One region of the Paenibacillus sp. 79R4 genome, then DNA from elsewhere that is predicted to be linked to it. Evidence: a T-box and tRNA genes for the amino acid it is inferred to sense, from the RefSeq annotation. Region 1 holds a T-box; the other regions hold tRNA genes.

Region 1 (7,458 bases):
GCGGGCCCAGTTCATTATGATCTCGATTACCGCCTTCGTCGTCTGCATCGGACTTCTCATCCTGCGAGTCGATTCACCGGTAACTTATGCTATTCTGATCGGACTGGTCGATTTGCTGCCTTACTTAGGCGTCGGCACGATTCTCATCCCGTGGCTCGTCTATGCCTTCATGACAGGCAACATCGCGCTGGGCATCGGGCTTTCTATTTTATACGGAGTTGTTCTTGTATCCAGACAACTGATCGAGCCCAAGGTGCTGGCGACTAGCGTCGGGCTCGATCCATTGCCTACTATGATCTCTTTGTTCGTCGGCTTGCAGCTGTTCGGCGTACTCGGGCTTATTATCGGGCCCGTCGCCCTCGTCGTCATTAATGCCGTTATTAAAGCCGGCGTCTTCCATGAGCTGAGGGACTATATCATGAACGGAAGAACGCAATAATGCCGCGCGTCTCCCTTATACAGCTACATTTCCTCCGGTGCTTGCAATCCGATCAGACGGAATCCATTTTGAAGTGTAATTTGCACGCACTTGACCAAAGCAAGACGAGCCGCTCTTAGCTTCTCATCTTCCACAAGAATCGGGCAATCATGATAAAAGCGGTTGAAAGCCTGGGCAAGGTCAATTAAATAGCGAGTAACGATCGACGGCTCTAGCTTGACTGCGGCTTGTACGATCCGTTCCGGGAACAAGGCCAATTCCTTTAATATAGCAATCTCCGTAGAATACTGCAGCTTGCCGGGATCGAATTGCTCGGCCAGTAGTGAGGCCTCGACCATCTTCTTGCCGGGAGGGAGATCCGCAGCCGCTTTACGCAATACACTGCAGGTTCTCGCATAGCAATACTGCACATATGGCCCCGTCTCGCCCTCGAAGCTAAGCGCATTATCCCAGGAGAAGACGATATCCTTAATCCGGTTCGCACTCAAATCATTAAAGATGACAGCGCCAACTCCGACCTGACGGGCTACCTCATCTTTATTTTGCAGCTGCGGATTTTTGACTTCGATAATTTCCTTAACCTTCTTAATCGTCTGCTCCAGCACTTCCTCCAGCTTCACGACATTGCCTTTACGGGTCGATAAGCTCATCCCCTCCAGAGTCACTCGGCCAAAGGGAACATGGATCATCTCGTCCTCTGCCCAGTCATAGCCCATCAGCCCTACAACCTTGAACAACTGGGCAAAATGCAGATTCTGGGCGTAGTCCGTGACATACAACGCCTTGTCGAATGAATAGGTCTGCTTACGGTAGAGCGCCGCCGTCACATCCCGAGTATGGTAAAGGGTGCTTCCATCCTTCTTTAGCATCAAAGCCGGAGCCATGTTGTATTGATCGAGACGAACAAGCCAGGCCCCTTCATCCTCCTCCAGAAGCTGTTTATCCTTCAGCTCCTGGATCACCGGCTCCATCTTATCGTTATAGAAGCTCTCCCCTGTAAAATAATCGAATTCCACACCGAGCAGGTCATATATTTTCTGGAATTCCGCCAGACTGATATCGACAAAGCGCTGCCAAAGGGCCAGCACTTCCTCGTTACCTTGCTCCATCTTCAGGAAGCAGGCTCTCGCTTCATCCTCCAGACCAGGATCACGCTCTGCTTCCTCATGGAACTTTACATACAGACCCAGCAGCTCATCAATCGCGCCTTGCTCCAGCCGTGCTTCATCGCCCCATAGCCGATAGGCGACAATCAATTTCCCGAACTGAGTGCCCCAATCGCCCAGATGGTTAATCCCGATGGATTGATAGCCTAAGAAGGAATGAATCCGATAGAGCGCATTGCCGATAACCGTTGAACGCAGATGGCCAACGTGAAATGGCTTGGCGATATTGGGCGAGGAGAAATCGATCACGATCGTCTTCCCGGCGCCGATATCTTTAGATCCGTAACGCTCTCCTGCGTTAAGAATCGTATGCACGACGCTCCCGGCGAGGTAGCTCTGCTTCAGGAAGAAATTCAAGTATCCGGACACCGACTCGATCCGGTCGATAAAATCACCTTCCGCTGCCTTCGGCTCCAGCGCTTCTTTCAGCTCAGCAGCAATCTGCAGCGGAGATTTCCGCAGCTTCTTGCTAAGTTTGAAGCAGGGCAGGGACAGATCCCCCAGCGCCCCCTCCTTCGGATACTCCAGCAACGCCAGTATCTCCTGTGCAGGAGTATCGGCCAGCAGCTCCGAGATCCATTGTGCAACTTTTGATTTTGCCATATCCATAATCTTCAGCTCCTTATTTCTATATCCAAAATAACAAATAAAAAAGCCCCTCATCTCTATTGAAGAGACGAGAGACTTATATTCCCGCGGTACCACTCTACGTGCCGGACCTGCTGATCCAACCTGCTTAAGGCTGGTTAACGTCCAGCTGCCGGATCTCCCTACTCACCTTAGCTTCAGAAGACCATCTCCCGGGTGCGCTTCGCTCATCCTGTTCTGCACCGGCTTGCACCCTCCCGGCTCGCTAATTGCAGGTTAGTATAAGCTACTCTCCCGATCGTAGAATTTTATATAGATAGTTAAAAAGTCCGCCTTCGATAAGAAAACCAATCCATCCAAATTCATGGATAAGCGGCTATAATTCAGCAGCAGCTTTTCTGGCGATATAGAATCTCATCCGCTTTGGTGCTGAAAACCGGACTTTTGAACATTCAATTTAAAATATTGTATACATGAAACCGAGATAAGTCAACGGCGATAAAAGGTGATCGAACCATCCTTCATCTTCTTCTCTATCCATTTCAAGAGCAGCTTCCGGTAGATCATACGGGTGAGCGGGAACACCATCGTAAACCCGATAATGTCCGTAACGAAGCCGGGAATCAGCAGCAGAATCCCCCCAAAGAATACACACATTCCATCCAACATCGTGCGTCCGGGAATCTGTCCGCCATTCATTTGCGATTTCGCATCTGCCATCACTTTGCTGCCTTCGAACTGCATCATCAAGCCGCCGATGATCGAAGTCGCAACGGTCAGGAAGATCGTCTTGCCTACGCCCAGCCTTCCACCAACCTCAGCATATCCCCAAAACTCTACAATTGGAAATAATACAATCAAAACGGCAATCCATTTGCGCATAAATAACTCCTTTTCACCAGCAAGTTTCTTCAGCAAAAAATACCTATGAATCATATTTTACCGTTTTGAGACTCCAGAATCAAAATTGTTCAGGACTTGCTTGCTTTCTCAAATGCAGCATACCATTCAGGAAACACTTTTTTGAATTGCACAGGCTTAAAGTCCTCGCACCTAACGACATAATGGACCGATGTACCTACAACGCATAATGTCCCCTCACCGTTAAACACTTCATAAGCATATTCGGTCTTAACTCCCCCGTTCTGCTTGATCCAGGTGCGAAGCAGCACCTCTTCACCATAACGGACTCCCCGCTTATATTCGACCTTCATCTCCTGAACCGGGGAGATATAACCGGACTGCTCCATCTCGAAATAACTCAAGCCCAGGTCCTGGATTAATTTCAACCGGCCGACCTCAAACCACTCCAAATAATGCGAGTGATAAATAATCCCCATCATATCATATTCAAAATATTTAGGCGTGATGCCGAGCTCGCTTACATACATGCTCTATAATTCCTCCTCTTGTGCTTAAATATATCGATATCTATTGAAAAAAAAGCAATGGCACACCGTTGCCGGTTGTCCCATTGCTTCTTATCTCCATGCACTATATCCGTGCATCTTATCCATTAATTATGAACTTGGCCAACCTTGATCAGGTTCGTCGAACCGGAGCTTCCCAGAGGAATTCCAGCAGTAATGACTACGAGATCTCCATCAACAACGACACCGGATTCAAGTCCGCCCTTCATAGCATTGTCGAACATTTCATCCGTTGATGTAGCTGTATGGCCTTTAACCGGAATAACGCCCCAGTTCAAAGCAAGGCGACGCAAGGTTTGTTCTTGGGTCGTTACAGCAATGATCGGTGCTTGCGGACGATACTTCGATACCATGCGAGCTGTATAACCCGTTTCTGTCGAAGTAATGATTGCCTTAGCGTTCAGTTCAAGCGCAGAAGTTGTAACAGCTTGGCTGATTGCTTCGGTAACAGTAGTCTCTTGAGCGATTCTTTGCTTCACGAGAATACCATGATAATCAAGCGCAGATTCAGCCTTCTCAGCGATGCGGGACATCGTCTGAACAGACTCAACCGGATATTTACCAGCAGCTGTCTCACCGGAAAGCATGATTGCATCTGTACCGTCAAGGATTGCATTCGCTACGTCACTTGCTTCAGCGCGAGTAGGTCTCGGGTTGCGTTGCATGGAGTCCAGCATTTGCGTTGCCGTAATAACTGGCTTGCCAACGCGGTTACATTTCTCGATCATCAATTTTTGCACGAGCGGCACATCTTCAGCAGGAATTTCCACGCCAAGGTCACCACGTGCTACCATCAAGCCGTCGGACACTTCAAGGATTTCATCCAGGTTGTCCACACCTTGCTGGTTCTCAATTTTGGAGATAATCTGGATGTGTGCTGCGTTCGAGCTTTCGAGCAGTTTACGAATTTCAAGTACGTCGCTTGCTTTACGAACGAAGGAAGCCGCAATGAAATCGATGCCTTGTTCAATCCCAAACTTGATATCGTTAGCGTCTTTCTCTGTAATACCTGGCAAAGAGATGTTCACGCCTGGAACGTTAACACCCTTCTTGCTCTTGATCGTACCGCCATTAACAATGCGGCATTTGATTTCCGTACCTTGAACTTCTTCAACGGCCAATCCGATCAGACCATCGTCGATCAGAATAGTCGAACCCACTTTCACATCTCCAGGAAGCTCTTTGTAAGTGACGGAGATACGGTTCTTGTCACCGAGGATTTCTTCGGTGGTCAAAGTGATGAACTCGTCTTGTACAAGTTCAATTGGTTCTTCTTTCAATTTACCGGTACGAATTTCAGGACCTTTGGTGTCCAGCAGTATGGCGATCGTTTTCCCCAACTCTTGGCTCGCTTGGCGAATCGTCTTGATTCTGTTGCCATGCTCCTCGAAATCACCATGCGAGAAGTTCAGGCGAGCAACGTTCATTCCGGCCATGATTAATTTCTTGGTGTTTTCTAACGATTCACTGGAAGGACCGATAGTACATACGATTTTTGTTTTGCGCATTTTGGGTTTCCTCCGTTTTAATGTTCTCTCTATACTTTTTTGATTCATCTTTTCCAACAACTAAATTTACTACAGTTTAACCGATTTGTATAGGGAATTTGTCATATTAACAATATAACTGTCCTATTCATTTCCTGAACCGGAAGATTCTATAACAACTTTATCCTTATCTTCGGCATGTTTCTCATCCGGCTCTGGCTTGACTTCCGGCACAGGCTCTGCGGTTGCCGCTTCATCGGAGTCGGAAAGCTCGACTTCCATTCTTGCCTGCTCCGTAAATTTGCCGATTTTACGAAACTTTCTGTAGCGATCCTCCAGCAGCTCGTCCGAATTCATAACGGACAGTTCCTGCAATTGAACAAGCAATTCCTGTTTGATCGCTGCTGCAGTCGTCTCATAATCACGATGAGCACCACCGCGCGGTTCAGGAATAATCCCTTCGATGACTTCCATCTCCAGCAGGTCCTGGGCAGTAATCCTCATTGCTTCGGCAGCCATATCCGCCTTGGAGGCATCCTTCCACAGGATCGAGGCCGCTCCGTTTGGCGAGATTGCAGAATATATAGCATTCTCCAGCATCAGGACCCGGTTGCCGACCCCCAGTGCCAGAGCACCTCCGCTGCCGCCTTCGCCAATCACTACGCAAATAACAGGTACGCGAAGCCCGGCCATCTCCAGCAGGTTGCGGGCGATCGCCTCGGATTGTCCCCTCTCCTCCGCTGTACTGCCCGGATAAGCGCCTTTGGTATCGATAAAGGTGATCACAGGTCTGCCGAACTTTTCCGCCTGATGCATCAGTCTCAGCGCCTTGCGGAACCCTTCCGGATGCGGGCTGCCGAAGAATCGGGCGATATTGTCCTTCGTATCCTTGCCGCGCTGCTGGCCGACGACCGTAACAGCGGTTCCATCCAGTTTAGCCAGACCGCCCACTATGGCTAAATCGTCCCCAAATAGACGGTCCCCATGCAGTTCAATAAAATCTTCAAAGATCAGATTAATCAGGTCCAACGAGGTTGGACGCTGATGATGTCTGGCCAGATGCATCTTCTGCGATGGCGATATGTAGCTGTATATTTCTTCCTCCAGCTGCTTGTAACGTTCCTCCAGCCGTGCAACTTCTTCGCTGAAATCGATTCCCTTCTCCTGACCAAACTGCTTCAGTTCATTAATTTTCTCGCGCAGTTTCACAAGAGGTGTCTCAAAAGGCAATTCTCCAGCCATTTATGCTCCTCCCTTCACGCTGTGCAAGTCGATCAATTTGGTCAGCATTGCCTTAAGCTCTTTCCGATGAACAACAAGGTCCAGCTGACCGTGCTGCAGGTTAAATTCCGCGGTCTGGAAATCCTCCGGCAGCTTCTGACGAATCGTCTGCTCAATCACAATTCTGCCGGCAAATCCGAACACAGCTCCCGGCTCAGCGATGATAATATCACCAAGCATAGCAAAGCTGGCCGATACCCCACCGGTAGTCGGATCGGTAATGACCGAGATATAGAATCCACCCTGCTCATGATGACGGGCTAGAGCCGCACTTGTCTTCGCCATTTGCATCAGACTGAGGATACTCTCCTGCATACGGGCCCCACCCGATGTTGAGAAAATAATGATAGGGAGGCGTTTTTCTGTAGCCGCTTCAATGGCGCGCGTAATTTTCTCGCCTACAGCCGAGCCCATGCTCCCCGTAAAGAAATCAAAACTCATTACAGCAACCACGACCGGAAATCCTCCAATCGTTCCTTCACCGGTCACGACCGCTTCACGCAATCCCGACTTCAGGGCCTGCTGCTCCAGCTTCGTCGCATATCCCGGGAACTCAAGCGGGTCTTCGGATACCAGATCCCGATCATATTCGAGGAAGCTATCTTCATCCATCGTCATACGGATCCGTTCCATCGCGTTGAGGCGCATATGATAGCCGCAAGAAGGACATACCTTAAGGTTCTTTTCAAGCTCCTTACTGTATTGTATGCTGCCGCAGCGGCTGCACTTATTCATCAGACCTTCCGGGATTTCACGCTTCGGCCGTTCCGCCGACGTAGCATTCGCGTCGCTCCCCAAACGTTCTGAAGGAATGGTCGCGTATTTTCTTTTTTTCTGAAATAAGTCTTTAAACACAGCTACACCTCTTCAGCCGTTAATTTATTATTTAGTATGTGTTCAAAAAGGCCAATTTTCAGCACCGAGAAGATTGGACAAGGCTTTGCATGAGAAGCACAACGTACGCCTGGGGTACGTGAGTATCCGGGACGTCCCTCTCAAATCATGACTTTGTAAGCATCAGCTTAGGTTCGGCTTCGATGCCGAAATGCACCTTTCAGTGCTACTTC
Region 2 (7,458 bases), on a different contig from region 1:
GTGGAACTTCAATTATGGAGAACCATTTACAGAAGAACGGCAGGCAGAGATTATCTCGGATATTAAAAATAACCCTCTATTAAGCGGGGTCTCTATTCTTGGCGGCGATCCCTTTTTCTCTGCTGAAGAGGTCAATGATTTCATCGATCGATTGCGCCAGGAAGCTGGCCCGGTTCCGATCTGGATATATACAGGATATACATTTGAAGAACTGCTGGCGATGCCGGGTACCCCGGAATTTGGCCTGCTGGAACGCTGTGATGTTCTTGTCGATGGAAGATTTATAAAAAATTTAAGGGACCCCTCTCTGCTCTATCGAGGCAGCTCTAACCAGCGTATTATAAGGATTCCAGAGAGCTTGGCAGCCCAAAAAGTTATAGATTGGGAACCCTTGTACTCTTTCTAGCCTACCTCGTTTCTTGTATAATTGATAATCTGTGATGTTTCTCACAGTGAATATGGTGAAATATATACCAACCGGCGCGACATACTCTCTCAGCGCCCCTTTTTTTCGCTGTTTATTTGCAATTTTAAATAACAAGTTTTGTAGTTTCGCACAGCTTTGGCTGCTGCCTGATCTTATATCACGAAAGCGAGGATATTCCATGCCATCATTTGTAACCAAACCTAATAACCGCCAACTGGCGTTCGACAGCGAGCGTCTGGGCATCTACGCCGACCGTATTCTGGAGGGCTTGAACAAAATCGATAAGGAGCGCCTGCTGCGCGGTGTGCAATCCAAATTGAGACGCGATGTCGTTACCGGAGAGGAGATCAGCAGTGCATTTACGATGTCTGCGCTTGAGCTCGTGACCAAGGAAGAGCCGGAGTGGAAATTCGCCGCTGCCCGCGCCCTGCTGACATCCCTGTATAAGAAGGCCGCCGTGAACCGCCGCTATAAATCTTATCCGGATCAGCCTTACGGTTCGTTCTACCATCTGATCTCCGACCTATGCAAGAGCGGTATCTATCGTGAAGAATTGCTAGAGTACTATACTAAAGAACAAATCGACGAGCTTGGAGAGGTAATTGACCCATCCTGTGATTTACTGTTCGACTATATCGGGCTGCTTACGCTATCCGAGCGTTATCTGGCTGCTGACTTTGAAGGTCGCACCATGGAGCTGCCGCAAGAACGCTACATGGTCATTGCCATGTACTTGATGCATAAAGAACCGGCAGAGAGACGGATGGAGCTTGTCAAAGAAGCCTACTGGGCGATGAGCCATATTTACATGACCGCGGCAACGCCAACGATGTCCAATGCCGGCAAGAAGGTAGCCGGGCAGCTCTCCAGCTGCTTCATCGATACCGTTGACGATTCCCTCGAAGGGATCTTCGACTCCAATACCGATGTGGCTCGCCTCAGCAAGATGGGCGGCGGAATCGGTGTCTATCTCGGCAAAGTCCGGGCCCGTGGATCAGATATCCGCGGCCACAAGAACACAAGCTCTGGCGTCATCCCCTGGATTCGCCAGCTTAACAACACCGCGGTCAGCGTAGACCAGCTTGGCACGCGCAAAGGCGCAATCGCCGTCTACCTTGACGTATTTCATAAAGATATTCTCTCCTTCCTCGACCTGAAGCTTAACAACGGGGATGAGCGGATGCGCGCGCATGATATTTTCCATGGCGTATGTCTGCCTGACTTGTTCATGGAGGCTGTAGAGAACCGGGGTGAGTGGAATCTGTTCTGCCCGCATGAAGTGAAGAAGACGATGGGCTGGAAGGACGCAAACGGACGTCCGCTGGGCTTGGAGGATTTCTATGATGAGGAAGTCGGCAAGGGCGAATTCCGCGAGAAATATCAAGAAGCAGTGGATCACCCCACCCTGTCCCGGATCACAATGCCGGCCATTGACATTATGAAGCGAATTATGAAGTCGCAGCTGGAGACGGGAACACCTTACATGTTCTATCGCGATACTGTCAACCGTGCGAATCCGAACCGGAACCACGGTATGGTCTACTCCTCCAATCTATGTACGGAGATTATGCAGAACCAATCGCCAACAGTCGTTGAGCAAGAGGAACTCGTAACCAAAGATGGCCAGACCCGGATCGTCATCTCTAAAATTCCTGGCGATTTCGTTGTCTGCAACCTGAACTCGATCCACCTGGCACGTGCTGTACCTGCCGGAGTCCTGGATCGTCTCGTACCGATTCAGACACGTATGCTGGATAACGTCATTGACATTAATAATATTGAGGTGCTTCAAGCACAATATACCAACAGCCAATACCGTGCTATCGGGCTGGGTACCTTCGGTTTGCACCATCTGCTCGCACTTGAGGGCATCCGCTGGGAATCCGAGGAGGCTGTACAATATAACGATGCTCTATATGAGAAGATCAACTACCTGCTGATCAGATCAAGTATGGAACTGGCGATTGAAAAAGGCCGCTATCCGAAGTTTACAGGCTCGGACTGGGATAACGGACATTACTTTACTTCCCGTGGTTATGTTGACGGTTCGCGTGAAGGCAAATTCGTAACAACAGAGCAATGGAAAGAGCTGATGGGACAAGTCCATGAGAACGGCGTACGCAACGCCTGGATGTTCGCTATCGCGCCTAACGGATCGACCTCAATCATTGCCGGCTCTACCGCCAGCATCGATCCGCTTTATGAACTTCTTTCCTATGAAGAGAAAACAACCTATAAAGTCGCGAACCCGGCTCCAGACCTGTCCGAGAAGACGATCTGGTATTACAAGACCGCGTTCATGATCGATCAGCACTGGTCCATCAATATGGCCAGCGCCCGTCAACGCCATATCGACCAAGCGCAAAGTTTCAACCTTTATGTACGCCCGGACATCAAAGCAACCGAATTCCTGGAGCTGCATCTGCATGCCTGGAAGGCTGGCATCAAGACAACTTATTATGTCCGCAGCCGTGCATTGACTATTGAAGAGTGCGAATCCTGCGCATCATAATCCTATTTTTGATACTGATAGATTTGCAAGATTATTAATATTAGGAGATGGACTAAATGACACTGCAATTACAGGAGATCTTTAACACTAAGGCTCCCAACAAATCAACCCGTATCATTAATGGCGAATGCTCCGGTATTGTGAACTGGGACGACATCCGTATGCCGCATATGTATAAGCTGTACAAGGTGCTGCTGCTCAATTACTGGATTGCCGATGAAATCCCGATGAGTAAAGATGCCCAGCAGTTCCCGCTGCTTGAGCCTGAGGAACAGCGCACCTTCAAGATCAACATCGGCCTCTTAGCCGTGCTTGATTCGATGCAGACGATGTTCGTCGGCGATGTGAAGCGCTATTTAACCGATTCTTCCCTGGAAGCGATCGCGGCAGTCATCGCCCAGCAGGAGGTTGTGCATAACCAATCCTATTCCTATGTATTGTCCTCTCTCGTATCCGATCAGGAGCAGAAGGAGATTTTTGAATATTGGAAGCATGATCCGGTACTGCTGGACCGCAATACGTTCATCTCCGAGATCTATCAGAACTTCCGCAACGAACAGACACCTCAAACCTTCTTTGAGGCGCTGGTAGCCGACTTGATTTTGGAAGGCATTTTCTTCTACAGTACCTTTGCCTTCTTCTATAACCTGGCTCGCGATCAGAAGATGATGGGGACCAGTCAGATGATCTCCTATATCCAACGCGATGAGAACCAGCACTGCTACTTCTTCGCCGAAGTATTCAAGCAGCTGCTCACCGATTATCCGGAACTGCATACTCCGGAAAATATGGATTATGTCTATCGCACAATTAACCGTGCGGTTGAGCTCGAGACCAACTGGGCGCATTATACGCTCAAGCAGGTACGAGGCATCGACCTGAACGAATTGTCCGATTACATCAAATACATCGCCAATAAACGCCTTAAATTGATGGGGCTGGACAAAGCATACGAAGGCGTTGACGTCAACTGCATGCCTTGGATCAAGCCATTCTCCGATGAAGCGCTCAATGCAACAAAGACGGACTTCTTCGAAGCTAAATCCCGCAACTACGGCAAAGTCGGCGACGACAACGGATTTGATGATCTGTAAGAATTGATTAAAAAGGCACCGAGGTACCGGGCAATCCCGATCACTTCTGTGCCTTTTCACTATATACAAGTTATATTTGCTGCATATCCCTATTTCCCCATAAACTGCTCCAGTGCTGCCTTCACCGTGGTGAACCGATTCCCGATCAGCTTGACCAAATCCTCGGATGCGAAACTGAATTGCCCCGCAGCAATAGCGGGATAAATAGCCTGGGTCATAAACGCCGCTGCTGCTCCCGGCGTCCCGGTTGCCACGAGGCGTTCATAGGCCTGTTCAGAGCTTAAATCCGCATGCTTGACCAGTGTACCAGATACCTCGGACAAAATTTGCACAAACTCATCATACGTAAAAGGATGCGGATGCGCCAGTTCATAGGTTTGGCATTCATGTCCTGAGCCGGTTAATACGTTGGCCGCAGCCAGTGCCAGGTCATTACGGGTCACATAGTTCACTTTGGCTCCTGCTGAGGCAGATACGAGCTCACCCGATTCGATCACTCCATGCAGGCCAGGATTTACGAGAATATCCATATAAAATCCGTTGCGCAGAAAAGTATAAGGAATCCCCGTCGTTCGAATCGCATATTCTGTCGCGAGATGAAGATTTTCCAGTCCCAACGCGGACTTTTCTGGAAATGCAAGGCTGGTATAAGCGATAAAGCCTACCTTTGCATCTCTCGCCGCTTCAACGACCCGGGCATGCTGGGCAATACGATGGGTGTTATCCAAGGATGGGCTGGAGATGAAGAGCAGCTTATCCACATTTTCAAAGGCCGCAAGCATGGAGGCTTCATCTTCATAATCTCCATAGCGAATCTGAAGGCCCAGATCAGCCAGCGGTTTGGCTTTCTCGGGATTGCGAACCACAGCAATCATATCTCCAGCAGACACGTTACGCTCCAACAAATGGAGGATCGTCATTTCTCCGAGCTGTCCTGTAGCACCGGTAATTGCGATTTTACTCATAAGACCGTCTCCTTTGCCGCTTAATTGTATTTTCGGATTCCCTTTTTACGATTATTATTTTATAATATCTTTATGTCGATTTTTCATGACATCTTGAAAGTACAATTTCATAGGCGCCCGTAGCTCAGCAGGATAGAGCGACAGTTTCCTAAACTGTGCGTCGCGGGTTCGAATCCCGCCGTGGCGCGTAAAAAACCCTTGTATATCAAGGGTTTTCCCTTTTTAACACCGAGTGAATCCGAGTCAAATTATGGACATCCAAGTGACTTTTGTCCCCAGTCCGTCCCCAGTCTCCCCCCCCCCCTTTAAATAATCACCATCATTTAAAGGATCAAAGTGAAAGGTTTGTGCCCAAGTCGGAGAAACGGCATAAACACAAGCAGGCAGTTCTATATTTTTTACTGTTAGAATCGCTCTAATATAGATTATTGCATTTTCCTCTTCAATGTCCCATGGGACTTCAATTTTGTGAATTTTCGCCATTTCTGTCCAGCCCCTATCTTGTGTGTTTTACTTACAGTCTTAGTACATGGTACAATTTACCTTATATAATCTAGAAAGGTGTTAAAAATGGATCTTCCTGAACCGGGGAGAAGCCGTTTACCTGAACTGCTTGCACTGAACAAAATGACCGCTAGACAACTATCCAATCGCATAGGCTGTACCGAAGCCCATATATCTCAGGTTATAAGCGGAAGAAGCTACCTGTCGTATGTACTGGCTTGGAGGGCGTCCAGGGTTTTAAATTGTACAATGGAAGAATTGCACGAATCATGAGTCAGGAGCGGCAGAGGCGAGCCCTCTCCCCCGGCAGGACTTAACAATCATTTAAGTTTTGGATATTTATGTATGTCATAAATCCCCCTCCTGCACAGCGTTTATGGATAACATTAACACTTTTTAATGTCGATTACTGTCGATAAATGCGGATTAAAATAATTTAATGTAAACGATAACATTAGTATAATACGAACATGTGTTCTTATGTATAAAATATATCATTGCATCTAATTACTTAGAGGACATTCAGAGGACAGATAAAGGACATAAATCTTCTGTTTAGATTCAAAAAAAATCCCACCTACCGGTTAAGGCAGAGTGGGATTTTTGCGGCTCCCCGGGTTCAAGGGAGTCTTTTAGGAAGCTATACGGACACAACTAGGGATTAGTTTGTCCAATATAATTATATACAATAAGCGAGTACTGTAGCAAATCTCCAAATTATGACTGCAGGTATTTAAACCTGCAAAAAAAAAAAAAAATCCCACTTGCCGATTAAGGCAAAGTGGGATTGAACCTCCCTAAGGTCAAAGGAAGCCGTTTGCGGTGATCGCCAGACGGGAGGAGCTGACTGCCCTACATTATATTCAATAACAGGTATATCTGCTACTCTGTTTGTAAGCAAAGGGTTGCTTGGATTTGTCTCCAAGCTTCCCTTTTCTGAAATAGCTTGCTGTGCTCGATTATGCTAAGATGTGTGTAGCTCATGGCGGATTCTACAGTGTCGCGCTTCATAGTACCTCACAAAAAACGCATAAGGAGTTACAAATGGAAAAGAAAGAATCAAAACAAAAACTATTAACAACTTGCTTACTTGTAGTCTATTTAATCGTGCTAACTTGGATTATTTTATTTAAAATGCAATTTTCAATTCGAGACTTTGACCATTATCGCAATCTTAACTTAATTCCATTCCATGGATCGACAATAACAAATAATGGGGTTAATTTTTCAGAAATATATAATAATATCATTATATTTGTTCCTTTTGGGCTTTACGTTAGTATGTTGAAAAGTAATTGGCCTTTCTGGAAAAAAGTTGCTCCGATAGCAACTGTAAGTTTACTCTTTGAGGTATCGCAGTTTATATTTGCAATAGGTGCATCTGATATAACTGACCTCATAGGAAATACTCTTGGAGGAGTTATTGGAATTGCAATTCATCTTATTCTTTGTAGACTATTCAAAGCAGATTTTAAAGTAAATAAATTCCTTAATATTTTTTCATTAATCGGGACCATTTGTGTAGTTATATTATTAGCAACTTTAGTAGTATACAACGCCTAAAAATGAGTCGTTCATTTATAAGCTTAAAGAAAGAAGCCCTATCAGTTTTGACGCTGACAGGGCTTCTTCACCGATGCTTTCGGATTGCATAACGGAAATCCGTATATGTATTTTCAATATATCACATTTGTCATTCACTAACAATATATTCCACAAATTCGTCATAAACTACCAAATTACTCCAATTAATCTATATACAAGGGTAAATATGTATGCTATGGTTTATTATAGGTTGGCCAGCCCAGTAAAATATTGGGAGGAAATAGGAATGAAGAAAACAAAGAGATTTAAACTCTCAATCATGACCTTACTCACAGTGTTTTTATTATCATTAGGTGCTTCTTCAGCATTCGCGGCTTACGGATGGGCAGACACGATGGAAACAGCACAAGT
Region 3 (7,458 bases), on a different contig from region 1:
CTTCCGGAGATTCGGCTGATCAGTTCGGGGCGAAGCGCAGTATTACGCGTGCCGAAGTGATCGCCATGATTGTCAGAGGGCTGGGGCTTATCCCACAAGAGAACAGTACAGCGCCTTATGCTGACGTAAGTCTGGATTCCTTATTCGCTGAGGAAATTGCTGCAGCGAAGCAGGCAGGCCTGGTCCAGGGGAGATCCGCAGACCGCTTTGATCCGGATGCGGCGATTACCCGTCAGGAACTGGCGGTAATGCTGGCTAATGCGATGAAATACGCTGGTCAGAGCAGTACAGCTAATGTCTCTGTGCTGGCAGGCTTTAAGGATAGCCAAGAGATCGCAGCCTATGCGCAGAGCTCGATGGCCCTGATGGTAGAGCAGAACATTATGAAGGGAGTCTCTGCAACCTCCTTGTCACCTGGTACGAATGTAACGAAAGCACAAATGGCCGTAACAGTCATGAGAATGCTTCGGTCGCTTGGCTTATCGAATTAGTTGAGTATTTTTATAAGAGAGGGACTGTCCGTCCGGCTAAGTTCATGATGAACTCGGCCGGGGACAGTCCCTCTTGAATTTCTTCTCCTTGATTAACGGATGGTGACACGGTAATGCGAGAGCCAGTAATTCACTTGTGTCAGATAGGCGAATAGCTGAGGTCCGGACATCAGCTGGCCGAACCAGGGTAGATTGCTGGACGCTTCTGGCGAGGCGGCGATGGAACGTATTTTATCCGCGTCGATCAGAGGAAGAATCGGCGATGCCGGATTATCGAGAATGTCGAGCATTTGTCCTTTTACTTTGGCTAGATAGTCGGGATGATGCGTCTTTGGATAGGGGCTTTTTTTACGGTAGAGAACGTCCTCGGGAAGAAGGCCTTCAAGCGCTTTGCGCAGAATGCCCTTCTCGCGGCCGCCAACGGTCTTAATCTCCCATGGAATATTCCAGACATATTGGACGAGGCGATGGTCACAGAAGGGAACGCGAACCTCAAGTCCGGCCCCCATGCTCATCCGATCCTTGCGGTCCAGCAGCGTGGGCATGAAGCGGGTAATGTTGAGATATGACATCCGTCTCATCCGGGCTTGGTCTTCAGTTTCCCCGTTTAAATAGGGGACTTCCGCCACGGCCTGGCTGTATCTGTCCGCAACATACTGCTCGGGGCGAATCCAGTCTCTAATTTCAGGGGACAGCAGGCTTGCGCGGAGCTCAGTGGCTACTGACCAAGGGAAGGTGCCGGACTCCAGCAATTCCTTACGATGGAACCAAGGGTATCCGCCGAACACCTCGTCGGCCGCTTCGCCGGAAATCGCAACGGTCGCTCCTTTTTTGATCTCTCTGCAAAATAACAACAGCGAGGCATCGACGTCGGCCATGCCAGGCAGATCGCGAGCCAAAGTAGAGTCCGTCAGGGCGTCAACCAGCTCCGGAGTATCAAAGGTAATCCAGTGATGCTCAGTTCCAAGCTCCTCTACCATTCGCTTGATCCAGGGGGCGTCCGCTCCGGGCTGGAAGCTGTGAGCCTTGAAATATTGGTCATTCCCTTCGTAATCCACCGAATACGTATGCATCTGTCCCTGGCCGCTTCTGCGGTAATAATCGACGGCTAACGCAGTCAGGGCGCTGGAGTCAAGCCCTCCTGACAGGAGGGTGCAGACGGGCACATCGGAGATGAGCTGCCGATCCATTGTGTCCTGCAGCAGCGTGCGGACATGAGCAGCCGTCTCCTCTATGCTGTGTTCATGAGCCTGTGCTTCAAGCTTCCAATACGAGAAGCGGCGCAGTCCCGAGCGGTTGAAGATCATAACCTGTCCGGGCAGCAGTTCCTGGATGTTGCGGTAAACCCCGTGTCCCGGCGTTCGGGCCGGACCGATAACGAATATTTCCGCCAACCCTTCAGGGCCGACCGAGGCCTCGACCTTCGGGTGCTGGAGCACGGCTTTGGGTTCGGAACCGAACACCAGAGTACCGCCTGCTTCGCTATAGAAGAGAGGTTTCACACCGAGGCGATCCCGGGCAAATAATATTTGCTCGCGTACACTATCCCATATGGCAAAAGCAAATATTCCGTTAAGGCGTTCTACCGCATCGGGTCCCCACTCGATATAAGCCTGGAGCAGAACTTCGGTGTCGCAGTTGGTCCTGAAATGGCGTCCGCGTTGCCGCAATTCTTCCTTTAGCTCCGGGGCGTTATAAATTTCACCGTTATATACAATAGTAAAGACCGCCTGTTCCTCCTGGAGGGTCATCGGTTGAGCTCCGTTCTCCGGGTCCATAACACTGAGGCGGCGATGACCGAAGGCGCAGGGACCTGAAATCCATGTGCCTTGTGCATCAGGGCCCCTTGCCTCAAGGCAGGAGGTCATGGATAGAACCAGATCCAGCTCTCCGCTCAGATCCCGGTTCCATTCGATAAAGCCGGTAATTCCGCACATATGTGGTTTCTCCTCTCTATGATGGCTTCCGTTCCCGTTCGTTAAACCGGGCGAAAAGTAATAACACATTATGCCGGAAGGAGGCATAAAATGTCTGTCCCTTACGGAAAACTATGACTAAAATAGATGACCAGGCTTGAAGGGAGCGGAATAAATGGAGAAAAAAACATATTATGTGTCCGTACACGGGCGTTCGGTACTTGATGACCCGCAGGCAACCTCTTATGAATGGGTGATTCAGGCTACGCCGGAGGAGGTTGATGCGATCAGTCATATGCTGGAGCTGCTTGGAGAGAAGGAGGAGAGTACCTTCCTCGCTTATACCTACCCATGGCCGGACAGCCCGGAGGATACGGTGAATAGCAGCTATCAGAGCGTGCTGGACGATTTGTACCGCGAGATTTGCCGTCTTGGCACGGAGGAGACAAGGCAGCTGCTGAGTCGCATAGGATATGAGAATTAAGGAGTCGGGAGGATAAGAATGAAATGTATTATATAAAAGAGGCCAAGGTTACCCGGTTAACAGAAATAGAGGGAGTGGTATGTGCGGAAATCGCAGTGAGTCCCGGTGCGGTAGATGACCCCGAGCTGCTGGTGTATGTATCTCGTTCTGTTGGGAATGGCAGTGAGGCGCAATATGAGATCATCAGAATGCTGTGGAGCGATGCGGGAATGGAGACCGATTGGTTCAACAATGATCTGCATCAGGCATACGGTGTCATTGCTGAGGAGCAGTTCGGGGATGAGGGATGGCCCGAGCCCGCGGTTCAGCGGGAGCAGTTCAAGCAGTTATTGCTTGAATATTCAGGGGTCACCGAAAGCTTGAAAGAGAAGTTTTCTTCCTCCTCAAAATCCCATAAAATGTAATTTAACGTCAAATAAAACCTCTTGAAAAATAAGCCAAATGCGATATAATAAATATCGCATTCTTTTTTGTCCCAGTAGCTCAGCAGGATAGAGCAACGGCCTTCTAAGCCGTCGGTCAGGGGTTCGAATCCCTTCTGGGACGTAGATGTAAAGAGCTCTCCATTATGGAGAGCTCTTTTTTGCGTCCTGTGGGATGGAGAACCCCATGGGTGTACGTTGAAGTGAACCCATTTGCGGACGTGTGAAAGGGAGGGGCAGTCTCGCGCCGTGGAGCGAATCCCCGACAGGGGCGTAGCCTCCGAAGGCCAGTTTATCAGCGTAAGCGCCTGATCGGTCCGCCCATGTCTTGAGCGGATTACTCGGGCATGATTGACAGGCTGATAAGTACGACCACGCTAGTATTAGAATTCCTGCCCCCTGTGCCTTAGGTTAGGGGAGAATACCGGACCGCTTTCGTTCGCCTAGAGAGCTAGATCGTTGGAGGCGTCCAGCCTTTTGCCTATATGCTTTGTTAGCACTAATCGGGACATATTTTTATTTTTTTCCCATCCCTCTGTTTGCCGTTTGCGGGCATCTCCTTTTCAGCATTCTTTGGGTGAGAGTCTCTGGGGGGCGTACGTATTCCCCTAAAATCGTTCTCACTCTTTTTTTGTGCATGGTGTGTGGCTCGTGGGCACGATTATGGCTGTCAAACATATAGGTTATCCAGTTGAACAAAAGTTTGCTCTTTCGGCGCTCTTTACCTAAATCAAGGTTTTTTTGTATTTATGAGGAAGTCGAATCAGTGAATAGGTGTTTACAAAGCTGAGGTACACAACTATAATTGAAGAAAATAACCTTTATTTATTTTATAAAAGGAGATTATATCCTAAAATTAAAGAAGTATTGAAATCCAATCCAAGATAAAGAAAAAATCGGTATAAGGAGAGTTGTACTATGCTGCATTCCATCATTCAATCTCTTAAGGGGGGGCTTATTGTGTCCTGTCAGGCCCTTGAGGGCGAGCCTTTCTATGGTAGCGACTATATGGCACGTTTTGCTATAGCGGCAGAAATGGGCAAAGCGGTAGGAATTAGAGCGAACACGCCACAGGATATCAGGGCCATCAAGCAGGTGAGTCATTTACCTCTAATCGGCCTATGGAAGCAAGATTACAGCGGTTCTGACGTTTACATAACCCCTACGTTGCAAGAGATCGAAGGTGTGATCGCGGCCGGAGCAGATATTGTAGCTATGGATGCAACCTTGCGCCCCAGACCAGGAGGTATGAATCTAGCGGAGATCGTGGAAAAGATCAGGGAGAAACATCAGGTTTTATTAATGGCAGATGTATCCACCGTTGCCGAAGGGGAAGAGGCGGAAAAATTAGGGTTCGATCTCATCTCCACCACTTTGTCTGGTTATACGGACTATAGCCCGCAGGGTGAAGAACCGGATATTCAGTTGGTTGCAGATCTCAGCCGGAAAGTCGGCATTCCTGTGTTAGCTGAGGGAAAGATTTATACTCCTGGGCAGGCATCACAGTGTATCCAAGCAGGGGCTTACGCCGTAGTCATTGGTGGCGCTATTACCAGACCACAATTAATTACAAAGAAATTCACCGATGCTATACGATAATAATAGGTCTTATTAATTTAAACCATTGATATATTATGCACAGCGGGGTTTGCACCATTCAACATTGTATGATGAACCGATAGAGATGGAGGCTGAACGAATGCGGCATACAGAAGAAGTGGCCATCGGTTTGGATATTGGCGGTACGAACATTAAATCAGGAATTGTAAATGCCCGGGGAGAGGTTCTCCATCACTTAAGCCTTCCGACGAAGGCGCATGAAGGCGGAGAGGCATTATTAAGCCGAATTGCTGAAATTACGAAAGAAATGGCGCTTTATTCCGACAGCAGGGGTTGGAAGGTAGCGGGTGTTGGCATTGGCACAGCGGGACAAGTTAATAGGCGTACAGGCGTCGTTATGGGGGCCACAGCCAATTTGCCGGGATGGTCCGGAATGGAGCTTGGCAATCGGCTGCAATCTCTATCCGGCTTGTCCGTAATGGTCGATAATGATGCGAACGCGATGGCTTTCGGGGAAGCATGGGTAGGATCGGGGAGAGGCTGGAAGGATTTCATCTGCATTACCTTGGGTACAGGTATAGGAGGCTGTCTGATTATCGATCATCGGCCATATCCGGGGCGCGACGGGTTTGCCGGAGAGATAGGACATCATGTTATTAGCATTGATGGCTATCCGTGTAATTGTGGCAGAACGGGCTGCTGGGAGCAATATGCTTCTGCAACAGGCTTGATGAGATTGGTGAAGGAGGCCGGGCCGGAAATGGCGGAGATCCATAAGCCGGAAAGGGTATTCGCCTTGGCGCAGAGCGGGAGCGAAGCAGCCATGCACGTTCTTGAGCAGTATACGCGTTATATTGCGGCAGGGTTAGCCAATATGGTCCATATCTTTAATCCGGAAGGAATCGTCATTGGAGGGGCCATTACCGGTCAAGGAGACTTCTTGCTGAAGCCCGTCCGTGATCAGCTATCGCTGCAATTGCTCCCCGTGTTCAGGGAGAGAGCAGAGGAGATTGAAGTTGTTGCGGCATCTTTGGGGGATCATGGCGGAGTCGTTGGAGCTGTCGCAGGTTATTTTATTTAAAATCATACAAAGAATCAAAAAGCTCTCCCAATAGCGGAGAGCTTTTTCTGTATCTGACAATTAGGCATTGATCCCGCGCTGATGCACCTGTCCTTTGGAAGAACGACTGCGATATAAGCTGGGGAGCCGGAACAATACCAGAATATAAAATTCAACAAGGGCGATACCTGCGATCGCATCGGCAAGGACATGCTGCTTGATAAGCAGGGTAGAAGCGATAATGATCAAGGACATGCCGCTGATAAGAAGCGTATTTACACGGTTGCGAGCCGGACTGGTCCAGATCAACCGCATCACCATATAACTGGAGAAGCAATGAATGCTTGGAAAGCAGTTAAACGGCAAATCACGATTATAGATATATTTTACAATTAGACTGAACGGGTCATTTCCGGTGATGGTTGGCCGGGGCACCGTAGTCTGAAACATTAAGTAAATGACGTAACATGATAAGGCCGAGATCGTGTACAGCAGCAAGGAGCGGTAATACGACTTACGGTCTTTGAAGAAGAAATAAACAATACATACATAGATAAAAAATATCCAGATTCCATAAGGAAGCGCAAAATACTTAACGAATGGAGTCGCCTGATCAAATGAGGTGCCAAGGTAGTAGACCTGCGCTTTCGGGCGATTTACAAGTTTGTACAGAGCGCCAAGCACTGGAAAAATCAGCATGAGCAACAAAGGCAGCCAGCCTCTCCATTTCTCTGGAAGCCGCTCAATCAACTTATTCACATCATCAAAGCCTTTCTGTGGGATAGTATGCTTAGAAAGCATGCTACCTATTGTACATCGGTCCGTTACTTACTTCAACCTTTTTATTAGGATATTATTGTAAAAACAACCAAAAGGCCCCTGGATCATCCAGAGGCCTAACCTTGTATAAATATGGAGCGGGTGAAGGGAATCGAACCCTCGCCTCAAGCTTGGGAAGCTGGCATTCTACCATTGAACTACACCCGCATTCAGCATTATTTATTATAATCCTATGCAGCGGGAAGATCAAGGGGGAAGCTCAGCTTATTGCTCCAGCAGTTGCTCAATATCAGATCGGATCGCCTCAGGCTCGGTGCGGGCGCTGTACTGCTTCATTATATTGCCGCTGCGGTCGATCAAAAATTTTACGAAATTCCATTCGATGTCTCCAGTACGGTAAGGCTCGGGTGTATGCTCCACAAGGTATTGATAGAGGGGATGCGCATGCTCGCCTTTTACATCAATCTTGCTGAATAACGGGAAGGTCACCTGATAATTAGTCTCGCAGAAAGATTTAATTTCTTCTTCTGTACCGGGTTCTTGTCCAGCAAATTGATTGCAGGGAAATCCCAGAACAGCAAAGCCTCTTTCCGCGTATTCCGTGTATAGCTCCTGCAGCCCCTGATAATGGGGGGTCAGGCCGCAGCCGCTTGCCGTATTGACGATCAACAGCACCTTTCCCCGATAAGGCTCCAGGGTTGTGATTTCGCCGGAAATGGTTCGTACCTCATAATCGTATATGCTC
Region 4 (7,458 bases), on a different contig from region 1:
TAATTCCCGTCCTTCTCATGCTCTTCTTGCTCTCTTTCATTTTTTACCCTCCCTTTGATAGATAGAACTTTAAGACTGTGCGCTTATTCAGAAGTATTCCTACTCTTTTACCGCCCCTAACATCATGCCTGAGATGAAGTACTTCTGTAATATTGGATACATCACAACGATCGGCAATGTCGTAATGACAATCGTTGCTAGTTGGACCCCTTTGGTCGTTGTCTCGATGACCGCTGAACCCCCGATATTTTGCATCGACTGGGTTTGCGACTGAACGATAATTTCATACAGCTTCATCTGCAGCGGATACAGAGTCTTATCCGTCACATACAGCTTGGTTGTCATGAAGTCGTTCCACTGGCCAACCCCGTTGAACAGCGCAATCGTGGCAATCGCCGGCATGGACAGAGGGATGAATATTTTCAGGAATACCCGCCAGTCTCCCGCCCCGTCCATCTTTGCCGATTCTTCGAGCGAATCAGGCACATTACGGAAGAAGTTCATCAGGATAATTACGTCGTAATAGCTGAATAATGCCGGTATGATATACACCCAGAAGCTGTTCAGCAAACCGAGCGATTTGATTAACAGGTATGTTGGAATCATTCCGCCGGAGAAGAACATCGTAATGACCCCCATCGTCACATACATCTTGCGGCCGCGAACCTTCTGCTTGCTAAGCCCGTAACCGATCATGGCACAGAAGAAGACGTGGGTGATAACCCCAATAACGGTCTTGGCAACAGATATGAAAAAGGATTGCCAAATGCTTGAATCTCTAAATACAGCTTCATAGTTCTCGAGCGAAAATTCCTTTGGCCAGAAGATGAATCCGCCCTCGGCGAGGGACTTTCCCGAGCTGAAGGAAGATATAATGACATTCCACAGCGGAACGATAATAATAATGCTAAAGATCAGGAGCAGCGTTACATTCACAGTGTCAAATATTCGACTATCGATGTCTTTTTTAAGCGTATTTCGATTCACAAGAATGCCCCCTCTATAAAACCGATTGGTTGTCGTTTAATTTACTTGTCACCTTATTTGCAGTAACAAGCAGAATGACGGAGACGATAGAGACGCCTAAACCAACCGCGGTTGCATATGAGAAGTCGCCTTGCGTCATCCCCATACGATACACATAGGAATTGATAACTTCCGCTCTGACACGGTTCTGCGAGTTTATCAGAACGAGCGTCTGATCAAGGTTCGACCCCAATAAACCGCTTACAGTAAGGATCAAGTTCAAGCTGATAATCATCTTCATGTTCGGCAGGGTAATATTCCAGATCTGTCTCATACGGCTCGCACCATCAATCTTTGCTGCCTCATAATAGGTCGGATCAATCTTGGCCATTATCGCCAAATACAAAATTGTCCCCCAGCCTGCCTCCTTCCAGATGTCCGACAAGGTAGCAATCCACCAATACTTGCCCGGATCGAGCAAAATATTTTGCGGGTTAGTGATCACCCCAAGTCCGATTAAAATCTGGTTGAACAAGCCCGAAGTGGAGAGCCAAGTAATCAGCATACCGCCGAGTACGATCCAGGACAGGAAGTGCGGAAGATACGAGATGGTCTGTACCATCTTCTTGAACCGCCCCATGCCCAGTTCATAAATCATAATTGCCAATATGATGGGGATAACGAAGCCGATCAATAGCTTCAGGAAGCTGATGCCCAGCGTATTGATTACGGAATCCCAGAAATATCGGTCCGACAGGATGATTCTGAAATTCTCAAGCCCTACCCAAGGCGCAGAATCCAGAGTATCGATAACGGTGTAATTCTTGAAAGCGATCGTCAGACCATAAATGGGTACGTAACAAAAAATAATCATAAAAATAACGCCCGGGATAATCATCGATTGAATTTCCCACTGGTTCTTGAAGTCTACGCAAAATTGCTTAACCCTTTGTCCCATAGGCTTCTTAGCAGGTGCTCCGGCTAACTTCTCCATTTAAGACTCCCCCTCTTTTAGTAGCAAATCCAATAAAAACGTTTTTATTTTTGCAAAAAATGGCCCTACTCGCTGCAAAAAAAGGAATGACCCTATATTTGTCTTTCTAAATAAGATCATCCCGCTTTATCTTTACCTGACAAGAACCGCGCACTACAATCTCGCTAGACAGCTTCTGCAGTTTGCCCTGCTCCTTCTTCTGAATCAATCGAACCAGGTGATCGATGACAAGCATCCCTTGTCTGGCAATCTGGTTCCTTACCGTCGTGAGCGGCGGCGAGAAATATTGAGCAATTTCAATATCGTCGAAGCCCATGACGCTTATATCCTCGGGAATTCTGTATCCCTCTGACTTTAAGGCGCGAATACATCCGATTGCACTCAAATCGTTCCCCGCCAAATATGCGTCCGGTACTTTGTCATGATGCGAGCGGAGGAATGATTTCACCACATTGTAAGATCCTTCTTCCTCAAAATACCCTTGTAAAATATAATCTTCATCCGTCTCCAGCCGATGCTCCCGAAGTGCAGCCAAATATCCTTCTCGCCGCTGTACGCTGTCATACATTGTATCAACGCCTGATATATAAGCGATTTTCTTATGTCCCAGACTAATCAAATATTTAGTCGCCTCATAACCGGCCACATACGAATCGAAGATCACGCTTCCCATCGTCTCGTTCTCCATGACCCGATCCAGAAATACCGCCTTGATCTTGTCTTTCTCCATCGCTGCGATGTCGTTCTCATCAATTTTGAGCTCTTCGTAAATAACCACACCATCGACACGCCGACCAAGAATATTGCTCATAATAACCTGTTTCTCCTTGGTAACGAATACGTTCAAGCCATAACCCAGGCGCTCACATTCGCGGGCCATCGACTCAACCAAAATGTAGAAATACGGCCCTGACACGCTGGTTGTAAAGAAGCCCAGCATCTTCGTCTTGCCTGACTTCAGCAGCTTCCCATTCAAGTTCGGCACATAATTCATACGCTTTGCTACCTTGAGTACATGCGACTTCGTCTCCGGAGTCAACACATCCACATCGTTTAATGCATTGGAAACCGTAGAAATGGATACCCCGGCTTCTCTAGCAACGTCCTTAATTGTAACTTTCGCCATTGGTGATCGTCCTTTTTAACAAAAACGTTTTTATAGATTTAAATTAACATAAAACGCTTTCAAAGACAATAACTTTATTTTATATCTCAAAAAGCTTTATTTCAGCGGGCTAACTCTCTACTTTCCGCCAATCAATATAGAGATTCAGGGAGCTATTTGATCAAACTCAATAGAAGACAGGCCGTTCAAACCTCAGCCAGCGGTTCTCGAGCCGCAACTCCTTATAGTCAATAGGCAATCAATTTTAAGGAGTAATGAATTTCTCTTGCATTTTAGTCTCTAATGCCATATAATCAATTTTGTTGCACTAAAATTACGCGCCCGTGGTCCAATGGATATGACGTAGGCCTCCGGAGCCTGAGATCGAGGTTCGATTCCTCGCGGGCGCGCCATAATTTTTCATACAAAACCCGTTGTGGGCTTTTTTATTGCCTTGAGTTTGACTATCTTTGACTTTTGATAAAAAGTTAGTTATTATAGGATTACAAATCATCAATTCCGTCAATTCTGGAATTGATCGAACTAATATATGAACAGCTTGAAACCAAGGGAGCTTCCCTGTGGGCTAATAATAAGGAGGGTTTATCGGTGAGTTATATTCCAATGGTTGTTGAACAGAGTAACCGTGGCGAACGTGCTTACGACATTTATTCCAGATTGCTGAAAGACCGCATCATTTTCCTTGGTACACAGGTTAATGACGTCGTAGCCAATTCCATTATTGCGCAGATGTTATTCCTGGATGCCGAAGATCCCGGCAAAGACATTCATTTGTACATTAACAGCCCTGGCGGTTCGATTACAGCCGGCATGGCCATTTTCGATACGATGCAATTTATCAAATCCGATGTATCCACCATTTGTGTTGGTTTAGCTGCTTCCATGGGAGCTTTCCTGCTGAATGCAGGCGCACCTGGCAAGCGATTTGCCCTGCCGAACAGTGAGATTATGATCCATCAGCCGCTTGGCGGCGCAGAAGGTCAAGCGACGGATATCGAGATCCGCGCCCGCCGCATTCTCAAAATGCGCGACAATTTGAATCGGATTCTCGCCGAGCGTACTGGCAAGCCGCTGGAGCAAATCGAGCGCGATACGGACCGCGACAACTTCATGAGCGCTGTAGAGGCCATGGAATACGGATTGGTCGACAAGGTTATCGATAAAGCCAACGCTTAATAGGGACAATAAGAACAGCAGGCCTGGACTTCCAGACCTGCTGTTTTGCTGTCTTTTATGTGATGATGGGCTCGGGCTCCTACTTAGCGATTTTCGACGGTTTCACCCCAAGCTCTGAGAATGAGAAATAGAACTCAGGGAAGCCGTTCACATAAGGCAAATACTCGTACAACGGCAGGAAGATTACGACTCCATCATTTTTCAGATAATAGCTTGGATTCTTGCCAATTGTCTTGAAGCCGCCAAAATACCCCTCGGTCGCCTCCAATTGCTTGGCAATCGCCGGATCGACAATGTTGCGGTAATCCGGATTGTCCTTCAGCACTTCGTCGAGCGTCAGCAGCTTTCCGTCACTGAGCCGGAAGGTCAAGCCTTCACGAACAGGGTTGCCATGTGCCCCACCCGTATATGAATAATACTGCAAGAGAATACTTAACAGCCCTTCACGATTGAATGTCACCGTGTAGTTGCCCAAAAACTGATAGGGCTCACCATTTGGAGAGGGACCTGCCTTTGTCTCTTGTAGCGATTGCTTGATAAATTCATCCGTCTTGCTCTGCAGTACGCTGTTGATTTTCCGCTCCGCAGTTTTATTCTTAAGTCCGCTGACCTGAGGGTACTCGACCTTAATCATGGCCTCGGGGATCGACTTATCGACCACGCGGGTCCCTACTCTGATCTTGTTCAGCTTATGCGGAACGAGGTCCAGCGTCTGCTTGGACGCATCATAAGTCGAGGTAAATCCCAGATGATCTGTCAGTACCTTGGCCGATACATAAGGCTGACCATTCAGCTCTTTCCATTCATAGGGAAGCACTTGCGTACTCCCGTTTACAACCGCCCAAGCTCCGTCCTCTTTCGGGGTGAGCTGAACTACAACATGATCTCGTCTCAGAAAATAGCGGTTGCTGCCTTTATCGTATTTAACCTTTACTTTTAACCCTCTCTCGATAAGCTCCAGCGGAACAAGCACATCCTGTTGCCCTTGTATGCCCTGCAGCTTCAGCGGCTTGCCCTTTAGGGTAATCTGCACAGAGGCAGGCTCCTGGTCAGAGTTCCGTACAGCAGCCCCCTGAGGCAGGGATTCTGCCCCGCCTGTTTCACCTGTTATGTGGTTGTTGTCCAATATAGCAGCCGATGCAGGTACAGAACCCCCTAGACCGCTTATAGTAATTACTGCTATCAACACAATAGCCAGAGCAGAAGCCATTACCTTTGAGATCCTAGTTGTCATTGGACTTCTCGTCCTCCTTTCATAGTTATCCCAATTTTTCCCCTGCTGTCCAGAATTCATGCAAATGACGGAAGATTACTGCTTTATAAGGGACAATAAATAGATACAGGAGATAAACATACCACTTGAGGGCTAGTACCTATGAAGGAACGGAATCCATAACAGGCTCGATCAACTTCGGCCTAATCTAACGAAACTGAGGAACGCTATGTAAGGGAAAATCCGCATGATGTGAATCTAACGAAACGGTAGAGCGTTATTCATGCTAATTTAGACCCGAATAGCTCTTTTTTGATCAAATAGCGATATCCTGTTTCGTTAGATTTTTTGGAGGCCACTTTATGCCCAAATAACGATTGCCAGTTTCGTTAACACGATCAAACTAGGGCCTCCGTCCATGCATGCGCCAATACTGCCGTTTTTTTTCGTCGCGAACCGTAACACCCAGCTTGGAAAGCTCTTTGCGCAGATCCTCCGCATCCTCTTTATCTTCTCTGTCAATAGCCTTCTCCCTTGCCAGGAATAATGCATTTGCACCCGGGGACAGCCCGGGAGCATCGGCTACCCATCGCGCATATTCTTCAGCAAATGGGTCTTGCTCACGCCAGTCATATCCGGCGCGGATAAACGCTTCCGCTATAGCTTTAGACTTCCCATCCGCCTCGTCCCGGAAAAGCTCACGCCCGTTCATATCCAACAGGACCAACTGCTTCCGATCCAGAAAGATCGCGGCCACCTCCTGTCTTGCAAAGACCCGTTCCTCATCGTGGATCTTCAACCGGACCTCCCGATCAGAGAGACGAATTTGCAAGCTTTCCTTCACCGCGATTATGGAGAGAATTCCCCCGCCAACCAGGCCAAGCGCCGTCATCACGGTTGAGCCCCAAGCCCCGTGCATAGAAGAGACCAACTTGAACACTCCCTGAAAGGGAAACCATGGTAATGCCACGATCCATTCGGCCAACACCGGTATAAACCAGCCGGCCACTGCCCCAAGAATCGGGAACACCGCCCAAATTATTATTTTGTCCTTCCTGGAGACCCCTAGCTCCATCCATTGCGATTGCGATTCATATTGCAACGCTATTCTCCCCTTCCTGAGCAAACATCTGCTGTCTCTTTTGTATTTTTTCGCGGGAACTTCATGATCACCTTGGCACCCTGTTGCGGCTCCGACTCCACCCGAATCTGCCCTTTATGGGCGATCACGATCGCTTGGGCAATACTCATGCCCAGACCTGCCCCGTCGGTCGTCTCATCCGTGCTTGTGCCACGATAATACCGCTCGAACAAATTGTTCCGCGTCTCTTCATCCATTCCCTGGCCATTGTCCGATACACAAATCCAGGCGTAATCCCCTTCCGTACCGGTGCTTACTGTAATCTCCGTTCCCTCAGGATTGTGCTTCACCGCATTGGTAATAATATTGTCCAGCATACGCCGGAACCACTTCGGATTGGCCATGATCCTCAGTTCATCGTCATATTCCTCATAAGAGAAGGTTGCTGTTTCAATCGTAGCGTCATTGACATACCGCAGGACAGAACGACGAACGAACTCGTTCATCTCAATCGGCTCCAGCACCATTTGCTCTGCATTATTCTTAATCTGGAAGGTTAACGAGAAATCCTGGAGCAGCTCCAGCATAAAGTCGCCTTTTTCCCGGATGACCTTGCCCATTTCTTTCAGTTCGGCTTCATTCCAAGTGAATTGTCCGCTCTCCAACAGATGGCCATATCCTTGAATCGATGATAGCGGCGTCCTCAGATCATGGGATATACCGACCATCCACTCCTCCCGAGTCTGTTCCAGCAGCCTGCGATCCCGCTGTGAGGCATCCAGCTTGGTGGCCATTTCGTAAAATCCAGCGATAACCTCTTTATAAAGTCTGTAGCGCATGCGGATCTTGCCATTACGCCGGAATACCTTTTTACGTTCCTTCTCCGTCAACGCTTCACTGTA

What was found. The T-box of region 1 lies ahead of argS (arginine--tRNA ligase). A T-box ahead of a tRNA ligase gene usually reads a tRNA of that ligase, here a tRNA-Arg.
Region 2: it has a tRNA-Arg gene. The T-box ahead of argS (arginine--tRNA ligase) is inferred to sense a tRNA for this amino acid. The anticodon was not compared.
Region 3: it has a tRNA-Arg gene. The T-box ahead of argS (arginine--tRNA ligase) is inferred to sense a tRNA for this amino acid. The anticodon was not compared.
Region 4: it has a tRNA-Arg gene. The T-box ahead of argS (arginine--tRNA ligase) is inferred to sense a tRNA for this amino acid. The anticodon was not compared.

The regions. Positions count from the first base shown of each region.
Region 1 covers NZ_QJOT01000017.1:2,299-9,756, reverse strand. Annotated here, with positions in the region: gene ytvI (sporulation integral membrane protein YtvI) at 1-439, shown strand, start outside; gene argS (arginine--tRNA ligase) at 463-2,214, opposite strand; T-box leader at 2,275-2,504, opposite strand; gene DMN77_RS19695 (FxsA family protein) at 2,683-3,075, opposite strand; gene DMN77_RS19690 (acyl-CoA thioesterase) at 3,165-3,584, opposite strand; gene pyk (pyruvate kinase) at 3,710-5,131, opposite strand; gene DMN77_RS19680 (acetyl-CoA carboxylase carboxyltransferase subunit alpha) at 5,255-6,352, opposite strand; gene accD (acetyl-CoA carboxylase, carboxyltransferase subunit beta) at 6,353-7,246, opposite strand.
Region 2 covers NZ_QJOT01000026.1:43,549-51,006, forward strand. Annotated here, with positions in the region: gene nrdG (anaerobic ribonucleoside-triphosphate reductase activating protein) at 1-406, shown strand, start outside; gene DMN77_RS22855 (ribonucleoside-diphosphate reductase subunit alpha) at 606-2,939, shown strand; gene DMN77_RS22860 (ribonucleotide-diphosphate reductase subunit beta) at 3,002-4,033, shown strand; gene DMN77_RS22865 (SDR family oxidoreductase) at 4,123-4,998, opposite strand; tRNA gene DMN77_RS22870 (tRNA-Arg) at 5,112-5,186, shown strand; gene DMN77_RS22875 (hypothetical protein) at 5,242-5,481, opposite strand; gene DMN77_RS24325 (helix-turn-helix transcriptional regulator) at 5,569-5,775, shown strand; gene DMN77_RS22885 (VanZ family protein) at 6,547-7,065, shown strand; gene DMN77_RS22890 (hypothetical protein) at 7,334-7,458, shown strand, end outside.
Region 3 covers NZ_QJOT01000009.1:180,276-187,733, forward strand. Annotated here, with positions in the region: gene DMN77_RS14885 (glycosyl hydrolase family 18 protein) at 1-491, shown strand, start outside; gene asnB (asparagine synthase (glutamine-hydrolyzing)) at 584-2,428, opposite strand; gene DMN77_RS14895 (hypothetical protein) at 2,583-2,891, shown strand; gene DMN77_RS14900 (hypothetical protein) at 2,915-3,295, shown strand; tRNA gene DMN77_RS14905 (tRNA-Arg) at 3,364-3,437, shown strand; gene DMN77_RS14910 (N-acetylmannosamine-6-phosphate 2-epimerase) at 4,232-4,912, shown strand; gene DMN77_RS14915 (ROK family protein) at 5,013-5,954, shown strand; gene DMN77_RS14920 (phosphatase PAP2 family protein) at 6,015-6,692, opposite strand; tRNA gene DMN77_RS14925 (tRNA-Gly) at 6,847-6,920, opposite strand; gene DMN77_RS14930 (glutathione peroxidase) at 6,978-7,458, opposite strand, start outside.
Region 4 covers NZ_QJOT01000001.1:56,990-64,447, reverse strand. Annotated here, with positions in the region: gene DMN77_RS00330 (type 2 periplasmic-binding domain-containing protein) at 1-40, opposite strand, end outside; gene DMN77_RS00325 (carbohydrate ABC transporter permease) at 100-987, opposite strand; gene DMN77_RS00320 (ABC transporter permease) at 1,001-1,960, opposite strand; gene DMN77_RS00315 (LacI family DNA-binding transcriptional regulator) at 2,067-3,086, opposite strand; tRNA gene DMN77_RS00310 (tRNA-Arg) at 3,404-3,478, shown strand; gene clpP (ATP-dependent Clp endopeptidase proteolytic subunit ClpP) at 3,675-4,262, shown strand; gene DMN77_RS00300 (PdaC/SigV domain-containing protein) at 4,342-5,496, opposite strand; gene DMN77_RS00295 (YqeB family protein) at 5,879-6,577, opposite strand; gene DMN77_RS00290 (HAMP domain-containing sensor histidine kinase) at 6,580-7,458, opposite strand, start outside.